2 regions of the Bradyrhizobium sp. USDA 4451 genome follow, and region 2 is predicted to be linked to the other one. Evidence: riboswitches for the same ligand, from Rfam matches in the RefSeq annotation. Region 2 holds a riboswitch; the other holds the start of a gene.

Region 1 (9,677 bases), 160 kb from region 2:
CGGAATGCCGCGCGGATCGCGGTTGCAGTTTCCATCGGCCGCAGCACCGAGCCGGAGGCGACCGCCTCGCGCAGCGCCGGCTGGTCGACGACGTCGCGGGTCGAGCGACCGGCCCATGCGATCATGCCCTCGCTCAGCCGTCCGGCCTTACGCGTGTCCTTGACCAGCGTCAGCCCGGCGCGCAGCGGCGCAGCGCCGCCGACCGAGACATACGTCGCCGCGGTCACGGCGAGCCCGGCGGCCGCAAGGCCGAGCACCAGCTGGTCGGTGTCCTCGCCCATCACGAGGTGCTTGCCCTCGCGCACCACATCCCTGACGTCGCCGAACACGAACAGGTCGCCCGCGACGGTGCCGGACAGGCTTGCGACGTCGTCGGCATTGCCGGTCACGAGGCCGGTGGCGAATCCCTTGGCGAAATGCGTGGTGGATGATTGCTCGGCGCGCGCATCATCGACACGCTTGGTGAGTTCGTCACTGAGCGCGATGTTCTTGTCGCCCGCGAGCGCGACGAAGCTCACCGCAAGGTCAGCGTCGCCTGCGGCGAGTGCCGCCTCGATATTGTCCGAGATCAACGCCGGGTTGTTGCGCAGAACGGAATTGAGCCTGATGTCGGCAAGCGCCGCGGGATCGTCCCGCACAGCGAGCACGGTGCCGGCGTCACGGGCATGCGGCCAAATGGCTGCGCCGACGGCGGCGCTTGCCGCCAGGCCGACCACCGCGAAACTGAGGCGCACCCCGTTCATCCCGCTGAAAACCTCTAGTTTTATTCGCCTTGTTCAAGCCGCTTTGGACATAGTGTGCCGTTTTTGAGACACAACGGCTCCGACCAAAGAAGGGCTTCTCTGGGACGACAAGATTGTGTCGAATTTGCATGAGCAAATGAGCCATCGGGGCTCTAGGAATCAACCGTTCCCGCCAGTATGGTGCGCGGCATTTCGCGATGCCGCATGCTGTTTGCGTCTGCCCGTCGTTGCCATCAAGGTGAGAATATGTCCGACCACGTCGTCCCGCACTTCCATAACGATGCCGGTGTCTCGGTGATCGAGATCGGATCGCAGGAGTTCATGTGCGTGGGCGCCAATCCTCCGTTCGACCATCCGCACGTGTTCCTCGACCTCGGCAACGACAACGAGATCATCTGCCCGTACTGCTCGACGCTCTATCGCTTCGCGCCCGACCTCGCTGCCGGCGAAGCACGCCCGCCGGAATGCGTGCTGAAAGACAAAGTCGCCTGACCGGTCCGTGGCGCTGACGCGAACCGTCATCGTTGCCGGTGCCGGGATCGGAGGACTGACGGCGTCGCTGACCTTGGCGGCACAAGGCTTTCGCGTCGTGGTGCTGGAGAAGGCCGAGCGGCTCGAGGAAGCCGGCGCCGGCATCCAGCTCTCTCCCAATGCCAGCCGCATCCTGGTCGAGCTCGGGCTCAAGGAACCGTTGGCGCGGCGCGCGGTCACGCCTGAATCCGTCACCATCCTGAGCGCGCGGGCCGGCGGCGAGATCGCCCGGATGCCGCTCGGCCAGGCGGCCGAGTTCCGCGCCGGCGCGCCCTATTGGGTGATCCACCGCGCCGATTTGCAGGCCGCGTTGCAGGCCGCCGTCAACGACCATCCCGATATCGAGCTGCGGCTCGGCTGCCAGTTCGAGGACGTGACCAAGCACGCCAAGGGCCTGACGGTCATGCAGCGCCGCGGCAATTCACGGCAGGAGGAATTGGCCGTCGCGCTGATCGGCGCCGACGGCATCTGGTCGTCGGTGCGCGGACATTTGTTTCCGGATGTACAACCGCAATTCTCCGGCCTGATCGCCTGGCGCGGCACGCTGGACGCAACCGCCCTGCCACGTGAATACACCGCGCCGCGCGTGCAGCTGTGGATGGGGCCGGACGCCCATCTCGTCGCCTATCCGATCTCGGCCGGACGCCAGATCAATGTGGTCGCGATCGTGTCCGGCACCTGGAACCGGCCGGGCTGGAGTGCGCCCGGCGACATCAACGAGATCAAGCGCGCGTTCGCCACTGCGCGCTGGCCCGCCACGGCGCGGATGCTGATCGGCGCAGTCGACGGCTGGCGCAAATGGGCGCTGTTCACCCTGCCCCATATCGGCCGCTGGAGCGAAGGCGCGGTGACGCTGCTCGGCGACGCCGCGCATGCCATGTTGCCGTTTGCCGCGCAAGGCGCCGGCATGGCGATCGAGGATGCCGCCGTGCTCGCCAAGGCGCTGAGCGACAGCACCGGTGAGAACACCGGAAATATTTCCGCCGCGCTGAAGCGCTACGCGCAGATGCGGCGCGCGCGCGTGGCGAGGGTGCAGCGCATGGCTCGGCAGCAGGGCCGCATCTATCATTTGAGCGGAGCCGCGGCGATCGCGCGCGATCTCGCGATCCGCGCCATCGGACCGGAGCGCATGCTGGCGCGGCAGGACTGGATCTACGACTGGCGCGCCTGAGCGATCGTGCCCTGCGCGCCGACGCGCCCGAAGCGCCGATCTCAGTGAACGAGACTGCGCGGTGCGCGCGGGCCCTTCGGCGCCGGCGTGGGGGCTGCGGGCGCGGCCGGCGGGGTGTCCGGCGGGGCTTCGTGGCACTTGCCCTTGCGCCAGGCCTCTTCCGCAAGCTTCTGCTGGGAGTGGATCGAGATCAGCTCGTTGCGATAGACCATCTCCGAGACCACGGTACCGCCGACGCCGGTCTCCGCCTTGGCCATCAGCCTTTCCTGCTCCGTCGCACGGGACTTGAGGCCCGTGCGCTCGGCCTCGAGCTGCTTGCAGTCATACAGTTCGTATTTGGCGGGATCGGCAAACGCCGACGGCACATTGTCGCCGATCTGCGCGCAGCCGGAAACCGCCGCGGCCGAGACGAGCAGCGTAACGATGGCTGCCGAGCGCAACGGATTTGGGCGGCTTGGGAAACGAACGGACATTCGGCTTTCTTAGTCGGACAGTGTTGAGATTGCCTAAAGCAGCCACCGGTGTCCGGATTGAGGCTCAATCGCGGCGGCGCGCTGCTTATCCCAATGCGGCGCGGCCGACGCAAATGGAATCGCAGGCCGCAAGCTTAAGCCTTTGAAAGCTCACCTGTTAGCACCGGATAATGACAATTCCACTCCGCGCCCAAACGCGCTAGAAATCCGCGCGCCTGGCGCAACGCGGACGTGGCGGAACTGGTAGACGCAAGGGACTTAAAATCCCTCGATGGCAACGTCGTGTGGGTTCGAGTCCCACCGCCCGCACCAGCCTTCGCTCGCTTCGCGAGCTACGGCTTGGCAAGCCCGGCAACTTCTTCGTCAGCGATGGCTGCCCGCCGGCATCAATCAAACCCCAGTCCGATCCGCCGCTCCTTCTTCCACATCACCCGGCAGCTGTGGCGCTCGGCGTCGATGGCGAGGACGAAGCGATCGGGAAACCACAGCGGCGAGTTGACCTCGATGCAAGCGCCTTGAGGCGAGAGATTGCGGACCGTGCAGGGGATCGCCTCGCTGCCGAATTCGATCGCCCCCGACTTGAGGACGCGCCGACGCGAGCCGGCACGCCGCTCGTCGGTTGGCATTGGCTGGTGCGCGTTGGCTGGTGCGAGCCTGGTGGGGTCGTCGGCCATGAACCGGTCGGGGGTACGTACACAGACTGTCACGTTACGGCGCAATACTGACGAGAACCTTAAGGCGCGTCCAGCAGAGCTGGCATGCCAATGCTGTGGCCAAACCGCCTGCGCAGGCACATGCGGTATTGCGATGCTCGCATCACCTCATCGTGTTGTCCGATTGTGGCGGGGTTCACACGCCGCGATCGCCACGGGGTGTAGCCTTCGCGCATTGGAAATTCCGGCCGCGCATGTCGTGGCCGCGGCATTTCGACATCAATTTTGCCCGGAGATCGGCGATGGCGATTGCAAAGGCGCGCGATCATGGCGCCTCCAATCTCGAACACGGTGACGACGCGGCCCATTGCAGCAACGGGCTCAATGTACAGCAATTCCGTGACGCAACGCCCGACGAGCGCGCGATCTACCGGCGATGGATTCGCGGCGTGATCATGGTGTACGGATTGCTGGCACTTGCCGCGGGGGCCGCAGTCTGGATCAACGGCGCCGGCACCGGGCAGACGCAGCTCACCAGCTTGTCCAGTCCGAGCGGCGTGAGATCAGGCCACGCCAATTAGCTGTCGCAAAGAAAAATGGCCGGGACGAGCCCCGGCCATTTGTTTTGCGTCGAGCCGAGGCTTACTCGGACTTGTCGATGTTCCAGAAGATCGGCGTTGCCGGGCCGTCGAGCACGCCGGTCAGCGACTTCCGCCAGGCGCTCGGTCCCTGATACTGGCCGAGCGGAATGTAGATGACCTGCTCGTAGGCTTCCTTCTGAATATCGGCCGCGATCTTCTTCTGCTCGTCGAGCGAAGACGCGCGAACGAAGGCATCCTTCAGCTTCTCGATCTTGGCGTCCTCGGCCCAGCCGAACCAGCCGCCATTCTTGCCCTGCCCGCCAATCGAGAGATTGGCGATCGGGTTGGAGACGTCGGCGCTGACCCAGTTGGTGAAGAACATGTTCCAGCCGCCCTCCTTCGGCGGCTTCTGGCTGGCGCGGCGGGTCACGACAGTCTGCCAGTCGGTCGCTTGCAGGTCGACTTTGAAGCCGGCGTCGCGCAGCTGCTGGGCGACGACAATCGGCTGCGCCTTGAGCGTGGTGACGTCGCCGGGCGCCATGATGACGACGGGCGTGCCGTCATAGCCCGACTCGGCGAGCGCCTTCTTGGCCGCCGCCATGTCGCCGCCCTTCAACAACGTCTCGCCGCCGACATCGGTCGCGAACGGAGTATCACAGATGAAGAACGCGACGCAGGTCTTGTAATATTTGGGATTGCCGATCAGCGCGTCGAGCACCTGCTTCTGGTTGATCGCCAACAGTGCCGCCTGGCGAACCTTGATGTTGTCGAAGGGCGGGTAGAGGAAGTTCATGCGGCCCAGCGTCTGGAAACCGGCCTTGTTCAGCGTATCGATCTTGATGTCCTTGTCGGCTTCCAGGACCGATAGCGTGTCAAGCGACGGGTTCTCCAGGAAATCAATATCGCCGGACTGCAGCGCATTCATCGCGGTCTGGGCGTCGGCCATCGTGACCCACTCGACGCGGTCGACCTTCACCACCTTGCCGCCCGCGGTCCAGCTTGCCGGCTCCTTACGCGGCACGTAATCCTTGTTCTTGACGTAGACCGCCTTCACGCCCGGCTGGAATTCAGCCTGCACGAACTTGAAAGGGCCCGAACCGATCTGCTCCGGAATCGGCTTGTCCGGCGGCGTTTCGGCCAGCCGCTTCGGCATCATGAACGCGACGCGCGACGACGGCTTGCCGATCGACTCCAGCACGAGGCCGTAGGGTTCCTTCAGCTTCAGCGTGATCGTCTTTGCGTCGGTGGCTTCGATGCTCGCCGTGAAGTCCATCAGCTTCTGGCCCATGCCGTCGACCTTGGCCCAGCGCTTCAGCGAAGCGACGCAGTCTTCGGCCGTCACCGGCGCTCCATCGTGCCACTTCAGGCCGTCGCGCAGCGTGAACGTGTAGGTGAGCTTGTCGTCGGAGACCTTCCAGTCCGCCATCTGCGGCTGGATCTTGAAGTTGGCATCCGTCGCCAGCAGCGTGTCGTAGATCATGTAGCCGTGGTCGCGCGTGATATAGGCTGTGGTTAGAATCGGATCGATGACGCGCAGGTCCGAATGCATCACCGCGGTGATGGTCTTGTCCGCGGCCATCGCCTGCGGCGCAAACGACAATTCCTGCGGTGCGAATGACAGCGCAAGCGCCGACAACGCAGCCGCGAGCGTGCGGCGTTTCCAACGCGAGATAGGGAACATGCAAATCTCTCCTGACGTGTAACTGGTCAAAGCCGGCTTATTCGTTATGCATGCGGTCCGTTATTTAGGCGAACTAACATGCTGTATGGCTTGTGAAATCGAGACTTGCACCAAGCGCCAAGCGCGTCAATCGGTTTCGATCCGGATCGGACGTACACAAACGAATGAGGCCGCGGGCCGGATTTTGGCTTTACAAAATCGTCGGCGGAGATTTTCGTGAGCGCCGCGCGATGCCGGCGCCGTCAGAACAACAAGAGAGAACAACGATGAACCCCGCCAATCTCCCCTTTGACTCCGAAGCGATGCTGCAGGGCCTGCGCAGCTGGGTGGAATGCGAGAGCCCGACCTGGGACGCGGCTGCGGTCGAGCGCATGCTCGATCTCGCCGCGCGCGAGATGGCGGTCATGGGTGCGACGATCGAACGCATCGCCGGACGCCAGGGCTTTGCCGGCTGCGTCCGCGCCCGCTTTCCGCATCCGAAGCAGGGTCAGCCCGGCATCCTGATATCAGGCCATCTCGACACCGTGCACCCGGTCGGCACCATTGAGAAGCTCAAATGGCGCCGCGAAGGCAACAAATGCTTCGGGCCCGGCATCTTCGACATGAAGGGCGGCAACTATCTGTCGATCGAGGCCATCAGGCAATTGGCCCGCGCGTCCTTCACGACGCCGTTGCCGATCACCGTGCTGTTCACACCCGATGAAGAGGTCGGCACACCGTCGACGCGCGACATCATCGAGGCGGAAGCCGCGCGCAACAAATATGTGCTGGTGCCGGAGCCCGGCCGGCCGAACAACGGTGTCGTCACCGGCCGCTACGCGATCGCGCGCTTCAATCTGGAAGCCACCGGCAAGCCGAGCCATGCCGGCGCGACGCTGTCCTCCGGCCGCTCCGCGATCCGCGAAATGGCCCGTCAAATCATCGCCATCGACGGCATGACCACCGAGGACTGCACCTTCTCGGTCGGCATCGTGCATGGCGGCCAGTGGGTCAATTGCGTCGCCACGACCTGCACCGGCGAAGCGCTCAGCATGGCCAAGCGGCAGGCCGATCTCGATCGCGGCGTCGAACGCATGCTGGCGCTGTCCGGCACCGCCAACGACGTAACCTTCAAGGTGACGCGCGGCGTCACGCGCCCGGTGTGGGAGCCGGATGCCGGCACCATGGCTCTATACGAAAAGGCAAAGGGCCTTGCGGCCGGGATGGGCCTCGATCTTCCGCACGGCAGCGCCGGCGGTGGATCGGACGGCAACTTCACCGGTGCGATGGGCATCCCCACGCTCGATGGTCTCGGCGTTCGCGGCGCCGATGCACATACGCTCAACGAGCATATCGAGGTCGACAGCCTGGCCGAGCGCGGCCGCCTGATGGCGGCGCTGCTGGCGACGCTGGACTGATTGCACTGCACAACACGTTGGCACTGCCGGATCGAAATTTAGCCTTGTCCAATTTTAAGGCTTCGCCTACGGTCCGGCCGTCCAACGCGACGATGCGGGAGAGATCGAGGCGACAACATTCGTGTTGTCAGCTTCGGCGCCGATGGAGCAACCGCCCCGGAAACTCTCAGGCAAAAGGACTGTATCGTCAGGACGATCTGGAGAGAGACGGACATGGCCGCAGATCAAGGGCCGTGACGTCCACCGAAGGGGATAGTTCGCGTCCGGGCCCCGGCCCGGTGCGGATCAAGCTCTCAGGTACCGTGACAGATGGGGCGTCGAAACACCCGGTTTCACCGGTGGTTCGGCGACTCTAACAACACGGGAGCCTGAAGACCATCATGCCTCACATTGCGATCATTGGCGCCGGCATCACCGGCGTGACGACGGCCTATGCCCTGCTCGAACGCGGCTACAAGGTGACTGTGCTCGACAGGCACCGCTACGCCGCGATGGAAACCTCGTTCGCCAACGGCGGACAGCTATCCGCCAGCAACGCCGAAGTCTGGAACAGCGCGGCGACCATTCTCAAGGGGCTGCGCTGGATGCTGAGAAGCGACGCGCCGCTGCTGATGAACCCGAAGCCGAGCTGGCACAAATATTCCTGGATCGGCGAGTTCGTCGGTGGCATCGCGCGCTATCGCAGCAACACCATCGAGACCACGCGACTCGCCATCGAAGCGCGCAAGCATCTGTTCTCGATCGCCGAGCGCGAGAACATCGCCTTCGATCTCGAACGCCGCGGCATCCTGCACGTCTATCACGACAAGGCCGGCTTCGAGGCGGGCCTCAAGGTCAACACCTTGCTGCAGCAAGGCGGGCTCGACCGCCGGCCGGTGACGGCGGACGAGATACGCAGCATCGAGCCCGCGCTGCAGACGGCCTGCTATGGCGGCTTCTTCACGCCGTCGGACGCCACAGGCGATATCCACAAATTCACGCGCGGCCTTGCTGACGCCTGCGCTCGCCGCGGCGCGAGCTTCATCCATGAAGCCGACGTCGACACGATCGCGCGCGGCGACAACGGCTTCCGCATCGGCTGGAACGAAACCGCGTCGCACGATGGCGAGCACCCGACGCGACACGCGTTGCAGGCGGACGGCATCGTCATCTGCGCCGGCGTGGCGAGCCGCCGCTTCGCGGGCCTGCTCAACGACCGCGTCAACGTCTATCCGGTCAAGGGCTATTCGATCACGGTGCAGCTCGATGCGCCGCAAAGCCGGGACGCCGCGCCGACCGTCAGTCTGCTCGACGAAGCCGCCAAGATCGTCACCAGCCGGCTCGGCGTCGACCGCTTCCGCGTCGCCGGCACCGCCGAGTTCAACGGCTTCAACCGCGATATCAGGGCCGACCGCATCCAGCCGCTGGTGGATTGGGTGCGCCATCATTTCCCCGGGGTCGATACGTCGAAAGTCGTACCGTGGGCGGCCCTGCGCCCGATGATGCCGAACATGATGCCGGTGGTGCGCGCGGGACGGATTCCGGGCGTGTTCTACAACACCGGCCACGGTCATCTCGGCTGGACCCTGTCGGCCGCGACGGCGCAGATGGTCGCAGGCGCGATCGACGATTGGCGCGACCTCGATACCCCGCCGATGGCGCCGGCGTTCGGTGCCGGGCTTGACGGCGTGGCTTCCAGCGCGCGCAAGGCTGAAATCAATCCACCGTCCAGTGGACTGCTTCGAACGTCATCGGAGGACTAATCGCACCGACAGGACTGATTAGCTGCATCGCAAAAACCGCAGCGCCGATGGCACGGGACTTGCTCAACTTCTACCCCGTGTTGGCTACCATCTGTGCTACGGTCCGGTGTGCAACAGTCCCGCTGGGGACTTCATCGACCACAACCCAACGGATCCAATTTGCTCGGATATCTGCTTCGCCGCATCCTCGCCGCCATTCCCGTGATGGGCGTGGTGGCCCTGTTCGTGTTCCTGTTGCTGCGGTTGACGCCGGGTGACCCCGCCGCCATCCTCGCCGGCGACAATGCGACACCGGAACAGCTCGAACGCATCCGCACTTCGCTCGGCCTCAATGAGCCGATCTACATCCAGTTCTACACCTGGGTCGCGAAGCTCCTGCATGGCGATCTCGGCGTCTCGCTGATCTCGAACAAGCCGATCCTGGAGATGATTGCTCCGCGGCTCGAGCCGTCGATCTCTGTCGCGCTCGCCACCATCGTCCTCTCGATCCTGGTGGCGGTGCCGCTCGGCGTGATCGCGGCGTGGAAGCACGGCACCTGGATCGACCGCTGCGTGATGGGGCTGTCGGTGCTCGGTTTCTCGGTGCCGGTGTTCGTGATCGGCTATGTGCTGATCCAGGTGTTCGCGATCGATCTGCGCTGGGTCCCGGTGCAAGGCTTCAAGAGCATCTCGGCCGGCTTCGGTCCGTTCTTCGAGCGCATCATC
Region 2 (9,677 bases):
GGTGGCGCGGGTGAGGCCTTCGCCGCCCATCATCAGGATGTAGATGTAGGAGATGGTCAGGATCGACGCCGAGCCGAACGGCGCGGCTGACACCGGGCCGATGGCGTGCGCATTCGCGCCGTCGGTTGCGGGATGACCCGGTAGATAGGGCGCGAGATGCGCCTTGACGCCGATCGGGCCCATGCCGGGGCCGCCGCCGCCATGCGGGATGCAGAAGGTCTTGTGCAGGTTGAGATGACTGACATCGGCGCCGTAATCGCCGGGCCGCGACAGCCCGACCTGCGCATTCATGTTGGCGCCGTCGAGATAAACCTGACCGCCATGCGCATGCACGATGTCGCAGATCTCGCGGATATGCTCCTCGAACACGCCGTGGGTCGACGGATAGGTGATCATCACGGCGGCGAGATTGGCCGAATGCTTCTCCGCCTTGGCGCGGAGGTCATTGACGTCGACGTCGCCGCGCGCGTCGCACGCCACCACCACGACATCCATGCCGACCATCGCGGCCGAGGCCGGATTGGTGCCGTGCGCGGAGGAGGGGATCAAGCACACCTTGCGGTGCGGCTCGCCGCGCGCGAGGTGATAGCCCCGGATCGCCAGCAACCCGGCATATTCGCCCTGCGCCCCGGAGTTCGGCTGCAACGACACCGCGTCATAGCCGGTGATGTCGCACAGCCACTGCTCCAGCCGCTTGAACAGCGCGTGATAGCCCTTGGCCTGATCCGCTGGCGCGAACGGATGCAGATTGCCGAACGCCGGCCAGGTCAGCGGGATCATCTCGGTGGTGGCGTTGAGCTTCATCGTGCAGGAGCCGAGCGGGATCATCGCGCGGTCGAGCGCGAGGTCGCGATCGCTGAGCTTGCGCATGTAGCGCAGCAGTTCGGTCTCCGAGCGATGCGTGTTGAACACCGGGTGGGTGAGGAAGGCGCTGGTGCGCCGCAGCTCCTTCGGCAGCGCCTCGTGCGCCGCCGCTTCGATCTCGGCAAAGCTGAGCTTGCCGCCGAACACGCGCCACACCGCCTCGACGGTCTCCGGCGTCGTGGTCTCGTCGAGCGCGATGCCGAGCGTGGTCGTACCGATGCGCAGATTGATCCGCTCCGCCTGCGCGCGGGTGACGATCTCGATCTGCCTGGCGCCGGCCTCGACCGTTACGGTGTCGAAGAACGCCTCGCTGGTCGGCGTAAAGCCGAGCTTGCGCAGGCCTGCGGCCAGCACGGTGGCGCGGCGATGCACGCCGCGTGCGATATGGGTCAGGCCCTCGGGGCCGTGATAGACCGCATACATTGAGGCGATCACGGCGAGCAGCACCTGCGCGGTGCAGATGTTGGAGGTCGCCTTCTCGCGGCGGATATGCTGCTCGCGGGTTTGCAGCGCCAGGCGATAGGCGGGTAGCCCGCGCGAATCCACTGACAGCCCGACGATGCGGCCGGGCAGCGAGCGCTTCAGCGTGTCGCGCACCGCCATGTAGGCGGCGTGCGGTCCGCCATAGCCCATCGGCACGCCGAACCGCTGCGCCGAGCCGACCGCGATGTCGGCGCCGAGCTCGCCGGGCGAGGTCAGCAGCGTCAGCGACAGCAGGTCGGCGGCCACGACCGCCAGCGCGCCCTTGGCACGCAGCGATGCGATCGCAGGCCGGAGGTCGCGTACCGCGCCCGACGTTCCCGGATATTGCAATAGCGCGCCGAGCACGTCGGCCTTGTCGAGCTCGGTGAGGGGATCGCCGACGACCAGCGCCCAGCCCAAGGGGGCCGCGCGCGTGCGCATCACGGCAAGCGTCTGCGGATGCACCTCCTTGTCGACGAAGAATACCTTTGCTTTCACCTGCGAGTGGCGCTCGGCGAGCGCCATCGCTTCGGCGGCGGCGGTCGCCTCGTCGAGCAGCGAGGCGTTGGCGACGTCGAGCCCGGTGAGGTCGCAGATCATGGTCTGGAAGTTGAACAGCGCTTCCAGCCGGCCCTGGCTGATCTCCGGCTGGTACGGTGTATAGGCGGTGTACCAGGCCGGGTTCTCCAGGACATTGCGCTGGATCACCGCGGGCAGGATGGTGCCGGAATAGCCCTGGCCGATCAGTGACGTGAACACCTGGTTCTGCGCGGCGAGCTCGCTCATATGCGCGAGCGCCTCGGTTTCGCTCAGCGCCCGGCCGAGGTCGAGCGGCGCCTTCTGCCGGATCGACGCCGGCAGCGTCTCATTCATCAGCGCCTGCAGGCTCGCGGCGCCGACCGTCTCCAGCATCGCGTTGACGTCGCGCGGTGACGGTCCGATGTGGCGGCGGACGAAATCGGTGGCGGCTTCGTTGATCGGCTTGAAGGGCGCGTTCATGACGGGGTCCTCGTTGTCAGCCGTCATACCCCGCGAAAGCGGGGTATCCAGTACGCCGAGGCATCAGCGTTCAAGCTGAGGAGGCGCGGCGTACTGGGTCGCCCGATCAAGTCGGGCGATGACAGGGAGTGTGTGGTCGCAATCTGCTTCATTCTCTCAGGCGGTGTGCGCGGCGTAGGCGGCTTCATCCATCAGGCCGCCGAGTTCGCCCTTGTCTGATATCTTCAGCTTGAAGAACCAGGCCTTGCCGCCGGCATCCGAATTGACCAGCGCGGGATCGGCCGTGAGCGCCTCGTTGACCTCGACCACTTCGCCGGTGATCGGCGCATAGACGTCGGAGGCGGCCTTGACGGATTCGACGACGGCGGCGGCCTCGGCCTTTTTCAGGCTGCGGCCGATCTTGGGCAGTTCGACGAACACCACGTCGCCGAGCTGCGATTGCGCATAATCGGTAATCCCGATCGTGGCGACATCGCCCTCGATGCGGAGCCATTCGTGGTCGGACGTGTACAGCGTCGTCATGGGGATCGATCCTTCAGCGTTTGTAGGTATTGGGGACGAAGGGCGTGGCGGCGACTTTCAGCGGCAGCCGCTGGCCACGCACTTCGGCGAAAACGGTGGTGCCGAGCGCGGAAAGGGCGGTCGGCAGATAGCCCATCGCGACCGGTGCATTGAGGCTCGGGCCGAAGCCGCCCGAGGTCACCTTGCCGATCGGCTCGGGCGAGGTGGCGTCGGCGAACAGCGCTGCGCCTTCGCGCACCGGCGCACGGCCATCGGGCCGCAGGCCGACGCGGCGGCGAGTGGCGCCATCAGCGAATTGCGCGAGGATCTTGTCGGCGCCGGGAAAGCCGCCGGCGCGGGCGCCGCCGCTGCGGCGGACCTTCTGCACCGACCATTCCAGCGCGCCTTCGACCGGCGTGGTGGTGGTGTCAATGTCATGTCCGTAGAGGCAGAGCCCGGCTTCGAGCCGCAGGCTGTCGCGCGCGCCAAGCCCGATCGGCAGCACGTCGGGATTGTCGAGCAGCGCGGTGACCAGGGCTTCCGCCTTGTCCGCGGGTACTGAAATCTCAAAGCCGTCCTCGCCGGTGTAACCGGAGCGCGAGACGAAGCAGTCGATCTCGGCGACGCGGCGCGGGCCGGCGTCCATGAATTTCATCGAACTGACATCTGGACAAAGCTTTGCCAGTGCCGCTTCCGCTTTCGGCCCCTGCAGCGCGATCAGCGCGCGGTCGGCCAGCGACACGATCTCGCAGCTGTCGGAAAGATTCGCGCGCAGATGCGCCTCGTCCGCGTCCTTGCAGGCGGCGTTGACCACCAGGAATAGATGATCGCCGAAATTCGCCACCATCAAATCGTCGAGCAGGCCGCCGTCCTTGTTGGTGAATTGCGCGTAGCGCTGCCGTCCCGGCGCGATGCCGACGATGTCCTGCGGCACCAGCTTCTCCAGCGCGAGCGCCGCGTCTGCGACCTTGCCGGATTTGGCCTTCAGCACGAGCTGTCCCATGTGGGACACGTCGAACAGGCCGGCATCCTTGCGGGTGTGCAGGTGCTCCCTGAGCACACCGGCCGTGTATTGCACCGGCATGTCATAGCCGGCGAACGGCACCATCTTGGCGCCGCGCGCCAGATGCAGCGCGTGCAGCGGGGTCTGTTTCAGCGGGGAAGTTTCGCGCACAAGCATCACAGGGCCCTCGCGGTTCCCGCCGGGGACCTATTTCCCCTTGAGAAACCTGCAGAAAGCCCCATCTGTCGCTGTGCCTGAGAGTATTATCCCGTCGGCGGACGCAATCGGGGAGAACCCCAGCGCCTCTTTCCAGATGTCAGACGTCACGCGGTCCTTTTGCCTGAGAGTTTCCGGGGCGGTTGCTCCTTCGGCGCCGGCCCAGGACAGGGCCGGTCTCTCCCGACGTGACTACTTACAGGTAGGACCAAAACACGGCCCCGCCAAGGCTGTCAACGCACCCGGACGACTATCAACGGGCTTTGTGCTGTTGCGGCAAGCCCATGATCCGGCTGCACAGTTTCTGGACACCGCAGCTGGCAATGTCTAAAAGCGTTCGGCCGGAAAATGACGCCTTTTTGCGGCTGGCCGGCCCCTTTTTCCGATTGGATGAACATGAGCAGCGTCAACGACATCAGGTCGACATTTCTGAACTTCTTCAAGGAGAACGGCCACGAGATCGTGGCCTCGTCGCCGCTGGTGCCGCGCAACGACCCGACCCTGATGTTCACCAATGCCGGCATGGTGCAGTTCAAGAACGTCTTCACCGGCGTCGAGAAGCGCAGCTATCAGCGCGCCACGACGTCGCAGAAATGCGTGCGCGCCGGCGGCAAGCATAACGACCTCGACAATGTCGGCTACACCGCGCGCCATCTCACCTTCTTCGAGATGCTCGGCAACTTCTCGTTCGGCGACTACTTCAAGGAGCGCGCGATCGAGCTCGCCTGGAATCTGATCACCAGGGATTTCGGGCTGAAGAAGGACAAGCTGCTCGTCACGGTCTATCACACCGACGACGAGGCGGCCGGCTACTGGAAGAAGATCGCGGGCTTCTCGGACGACCGCATCATCCGCATCCCGACCTCGGACAATTTCTGGGCGATGGGCGATACCGGTCCCTGCGGTCCGTGCTCCGAGATCTTCATCGATCGCGGCGAGCACATCTGGGGCGGACCTCCGGGTAGCCCCGAGGAGGACGGCGATCGCTTCCTCGAGTTCTGGAATCTGGTGTTCATGCAGTACGAGCAGGTGACGAAGGAGGAGCGCGTGGCGCTGCCGCGTCCCTCGATCGACACCGGCATGGGCCTCGAGCGCATGGCCTGCATCCTGCAGGGCGTCGAGAGCGTGTTCGAGACCGATCTGTTCCGCCATCTGATCGACGCAGCCTCGTCGGCGCTCGGCCATGGGCCGAACGCGCAGAACGTCGCATCGTATCGCGTCATCGCCGACCATCTGCGCTCGTCGGCGTTCCTGATCGCCGATGGCGTGCTGCCGTCGAACGAGGGCCGCGGCTACGTGCTGCGCCGGATCATGCGCCGCGCGATGCGCCACGCGCAGCTCCTGGGCGCCAGCGAGCCGCTGATGCATCGCCTGGTCTGGGCGCTGGTCCGCGAGATGGGCCAGGCCTATCCGGACCTGGTGCGCGCGGAAAAGCTGATCGAGGAGACGCTGCAGCTCGAAGAGACCCGATTTCGCAAGACGCTGGTGCGCGGACTGTCGATCCTCGACGAGAAGAGCGCCGGCCTCAAGAAGGGCGACATGTTCGACGGCGACACCGCGTTCACGCTGTACGATACCTATGGTTTCCCGCTCGACCTGACGCAGGACGCGCTGAAGTCGCGCGGCATCAGCGTCGACCAGGCGGCGTTCACCGACGCGATGGAGCGCCAGCGCGAGAAGGCGCGCGCCTCCTGGGCCGGCTCCGGCGAGGCGGCGACCGAGACCATTTGGTTCCCGCTGCGCGAGAAGCTCGGCGCGACCGAATTCCTCGGCTATGAGACCGAGAGCGCGGAAGGCGTGGTGACGGCGCTGGTCAAGGACGGCGCCGAGGTCGATGGCCTCAAGGCCGGCGAGAGCGGCGCGATCGTGCTGAACCAGACCCCGTTCTATGCGGAGTCCGGCGGTCAGGTCGGCGACATCGGCGTGCTCACCGGCGAGGGCGTCAAGTTCCGCGTCACCGACATGCAGAAGAAGGCCGGCGATCTGTTCGTGCATGTCGGCACGGTGGAGCAGGGCACGCTGAAGGCCGGCACCGCGCTGCAGCTCGAGGTCGACCACGCGCGCCGCTCGGCGATCCGCGCCAACCACTCGGCGACCCATCTGTTGCATGAGGCGCTGCGCCAGGTGCTCGGCGATCACATCGCCCAGCGCGGCTCGCTGGTCGCGCCCGATCGCCTGCGCTTCGATTTCGTGCATCCGAAGCCGATCACGCCGGAAGAGCTCGCCCGCGTCGAGGACATCGCCAACGATGTCGTGCTCGAGAATGACGAGGTGACGACCCGCGTGATGGCCGTCGACGACGCCCGCGAGGCCGGTGCGCGCGCGCTGTTTGGCGAGAAATACGGCGATGAAGTCCGCGTCGTCTCGATGGGCAAGAGCGCCCGCGAGCACGGTCAGAACGCGCTCGGCTGGTCGGTCGAGCTCTGCGGCGGCACCCATGTCCGCCGCACCGGCGACATCGGCCTGATCTCGGTGACCAGCGAGAGCGCGGTCGCCTCCGGCGTGCGCCGCATCGAGGCGCTGACCGGACGTCACGCGCGCAAGCACGCCAACGACACCATGGCGCTGGCGAAGAGCGCGGCGGCCGAGCTGCGCACCTCGATCGAGGACGTCCCGGCGCGCATCACAGCCCTGATGGAAGAGCGCAAGAAGCTCGAGCGCGACCTGTCGGATGCCAGGAAGAAGCTCGCGATGGGCGGCGGTAGCGGTGCGTCGAACGGCGCGGCGTCCGGTGTCCGCGAGGTCGGCAACGTCAAGCTGCTGGCGCGTGCGGTCGAGGGCGTCGAGACCAAGGATCTGAAGAGCCTGGTCGACGACGGCAAAAAGCAGATCGGCTCAGGCGTGGTCGCGATCGTCGGCGTCACCGAGGACGGCAAGGCCGGCATCGTGGTCGGCGTCACCGCCGACCTGACCTCGCGCTTCAACGCAGTCGAACTGGTGCGCAAGGGCTCCGAGGTGCTCGGCGGCAAGGGCGGCGGCGGCCGGCCCGACATGGCGCAGGCCGGCGGCCCCGACGGCGCCAAGGCCGATGCCGCGCTGTCGGCGATCGAGCAGGCCATGACTCAACAGGCATCGGCTAGCGCCTGACGGAGAGGCTGATCGTGGCGACGGCTCCGCTCAAGCCCACGATCAGCGATCCCGGGCTGCGCGACCGTCTTTACGAGTTGCTGGAGCGCGATGACCTGCCGCATTCGGGCGGCTCGCGGTTTGCCGGGATCATCGTCGCCATCATCGCGGTCGATGTGCTGGCCGCGATTCTGGCCTCGGTGCCCGAGATCGACGCGCAGTTGGGCTGGCTGCTGACGACGATCGAGATCGCGGCGGTGGCCGCCTTCGCGCTGGAATATGCCGCGCGGCTCTGGAGCGTGGTCGGCCATTCCCTGCGGGACGTGACGCCGCTGCAGGCGCGGCGCGAATACGCCTTCTCGGCGCTCGGCGTGATCGACCTGTTCGCCTTCCTGCCGTCGGCCATTGCGCTTGCGATCGGCGACAGGACCGCGCTGGTGCTGTTCGGCATGCTGCCGTTCCTCAAGCTGGTGCGCTATTCGACCGCGATGCGCTCGTTGCTGGCGGCGCTGCATGCCGAGCGGCGCACGCTGTTCGGCTGCGTCGTGATCCTGACCGGGGCGGTGCTGCTGTTCGCCTCGCTGCTCTATGCCATCGAGCACAAGGTGCAGCCGGACAAGTTCGGCACCATGCCGCAGGCGATGTGGTGGGCGATCGTGACGCTCGGCACCGTCGGTTACGGCGACGTCGTTCCGGTGACGCCGCTCGGGCGGATCGTCACCGTGGTTGCGATCGTGGTCGGCTTTGCGATGATCGCGCTGCCGGTCGCGATCATCTCGACCGCGTTCGCCGACGAGGTCCGGCGCCGCGACTTCGTCGTGACCTGGGGCATGCTGGCGCGGGTGCCGCTGTTCTCGCATCTCAATGCCGCCGATATCGCCGACATCATGCGGCTGTTGCGGTCGCAGACCATCGAGGCCGGAGAGGTGCTGGTGCGGCGCGGCGATGCGGCGTCTTCGATGTATTTCATCACCGCGGGCGAGGTCGAGATCGACCTGCCGAGTCAGCGGGTGCGCCTTGCCGACGGCACGTTCTTCGGCGAGATCGCGCTGTTGCGCAGGACCAATCGCTCCGGCACGGTGACGGCGACGCGCAAGACCAAGCTCCTGTTGCTCGATGCGCAGGACTTCCACGCCCTGATCGAGCGCATGCCGGCACTCGCCGCCCATGTCCGCGAGACCGCGGAAGCGCGGCTTGCCGATCCGCTCGCGGCTGGTGGCGACTTGGCGGCCGCGGAGATCGCGCAAGCGCCGCGCGAGACCGACGGCGGGATCCGGGATTAGTCGCGGCGCAGGAACACGTAGTCGGCAGAATACGCCGCGCTCTTCAGCGCGCCGGCCTTGTCGCAGGCGCCGCTGAGTTCGCCGCCCGAGGTGTTGATCCGCTGCACGGTGGCGACGCTGGAGAACAGGCCATTGCCGCGATGGGCGATCACCTCGAGCTTCAGCCAGGGGATATCCGCAGCCGTTGCGCCAGGTGCGCTGCCGGCGGTGCGGGCGGTCACTGCGCTGCCGTCGACATGCTCCCAGTTCGGGCCCGCATAATGCCGGCCGACCGTGCGGCCATCGGCGATCAGGGTCGCGACCGGCTCGCGGAACGACCAGGCGAGCTTGCCGTCGGTGACCGGCTTGCACTCATAGAGCTGCGCGCCCTCGGCATGGACGGTGAGGACCGGAGATTCGCCGGGCGCCGCGACGGCGTCGGGCAGCGGATCGGCGGCGAGGGCCGCCGATCCTGATAGCAGGATAGATGCGAGCGCCGCGGCTCTGACAAGGGCCATGATCTGCGCTCGCTGCTGTCGTCCGGGGACGGCGGGCTTAGCCCGCCATGGCCTTCACGAGGTTGTCGGACACCTTGTCGAGGAATCCAGTGGTCGAGAGCCAGCGCTGATCGGCGCCGACCAGGAGCGCGAGGTCCTTGGTCATGTAGCCCTCCTCGACGGTCGCGACGCAGACCTTCTCCAGGGTGGTGGCGAACTTCGCCAGTTCCGGATTGTTGTCGAGCTTGGCGCGATGGGCAAGGCCACGGGTCCAGGCGAAGATCGACGCGATCGAGTTGGTCGAGGTCTCCTTGCCCTTCTGGTGCTCGCGGTAGTGGCGGGTCACGGTGCCGTGGGCGGCTTCGGCTTCCACCGTCTTGCCGTCCGGGGTGAGCAGCACCGAGGTCATCAGGCCGAGCGAGCCGTAGCCCTGGGCCACGGTGTCGGACTGCACGTCGCCGTCATAGTTCTTACAGGCCCAGACATAGCCGCCGGACCATTTCAGCGCCGAGGCCACCATGTCGTCGATCAGGCGGTGCTCGTAGGTCAGGCCCTTGGCCTCGAATTCCTTCTTGAACTCGCGGTCGTAGATGTCCTGGAAGATGTCCTTGAAGCGGCCGTCATAGACCTTCAGAATCGTGTTCTTGGTCGAGAGGTAGACCGGGTAGTTGCGCAGCAGGCCGTAGTTCAGCGAGGCGCGGGCGAAATCGATGATCGAGTCGTCGAGATTGTACATCTCCATCGCGACGCCGGCGCCGGGCGCCTTGAACACTTCGCGCTCGATCACGGTGCCGTCCTCGCCGACGA

Evidence for each region. Region 2 has a riboswitch for glycine ahead of gcvT (glycine cleavage system aminomethyltransferase GcvT). Riboswitches for the same ligand answer to the same signal wherever they lie in the genome.
Region 1: it holds a riboswitch for glycine, as region 2 does, so the genes downstream of both, ACVMB0_RS31175 (D-amino acid dehydrogenase) here and gcvT (glycine cleavage system aminomethyltransferase GcvT) in region 2, are expected to answer to the same signal.

What each region holds. Positions count from the first base shown of each region.
Region 1 covers NZ_JBTRCH010000001.1:6,657,493-6,667,169, forward strand. Annotated here, with positions in the region: gene ACVMB0_RS31130 (hypothetical protein) at 1-743, opposite strand, end outside; gene ACVMB0_RS31135 (zinc-finger domain-containing protein) at 990-1,235, shown strand; gene ACVMB0_RS31140 (FAD-dependent monooxygenase) at 1,243-2,445, shown strand; gene ACVMB0_RS31145 (twin-arginine translocation pathway signal) at 2,487-2,918, opposite strand; tRNA gene ACVMB0_RS31150 (tRNA-Leu) at 3,144-3,230, shown strand; gene ACVMB0_RS31155 (PilZ domain-containing protein) at 3,305-3,592, opposite strand; gene ACVMB0_RS31160 (hypothetical protein) at 3,874-4,152, shown strand; gene ACVMB0_RS31165 (ABC transporter substrate-binding protein) at 4,214-5,833, opposite strand; gene ACVMB0_RS31170 (M20/M25/M40 family metallo-hydrolase) at 6,100-7,230, shown strand; glycine riboswitch at 7,316-7,422, shown strand; glycine riboswitch at 7,426-7,541, shown strand; gene ACVMB0_RS31175 (D-amino acid dehydrogenase) at 7,611-8,972, shown strand; gene ACVMB0_RS31180 (ABC transporter permease) at 9,132-9,677, shown strand, end outside.
Region 2 covers NZ_JBTRCH010000001.1:6,818,355-6,828,031, reverse strand. Annotated here, with positions in the region: gene gcvP (aminomethyl-transferring glycine dehydrogenase) at 1-2,325, opposite strand, end outside; gene gcvH (glycine cleavage system protein GcvH) at 2,482-2,847, opposite strand; gene gcvT (glycine cleavage system aminomethyltransferase GcvT) at 2,861-4,006, opposite strand; glycine riboswitch at 4,149-4,241, opposite strand; gene alaS (alanine--tRNA ligase) at 4,442-7,132, shown strand; gene ACVMB0_RS31950 (cyclic nucleotide-gated ion channel) at 7,144-8,394, shown strand; gene ACVMB0_RS31945 (DUF3455 domain-containing protein) at 8,391-8,891, opposite strand; gene ACVMB0_RS31940 (NADP-dependent isocitrate dehydrogenase) at 8,929-9,677, opposite strand, start outside.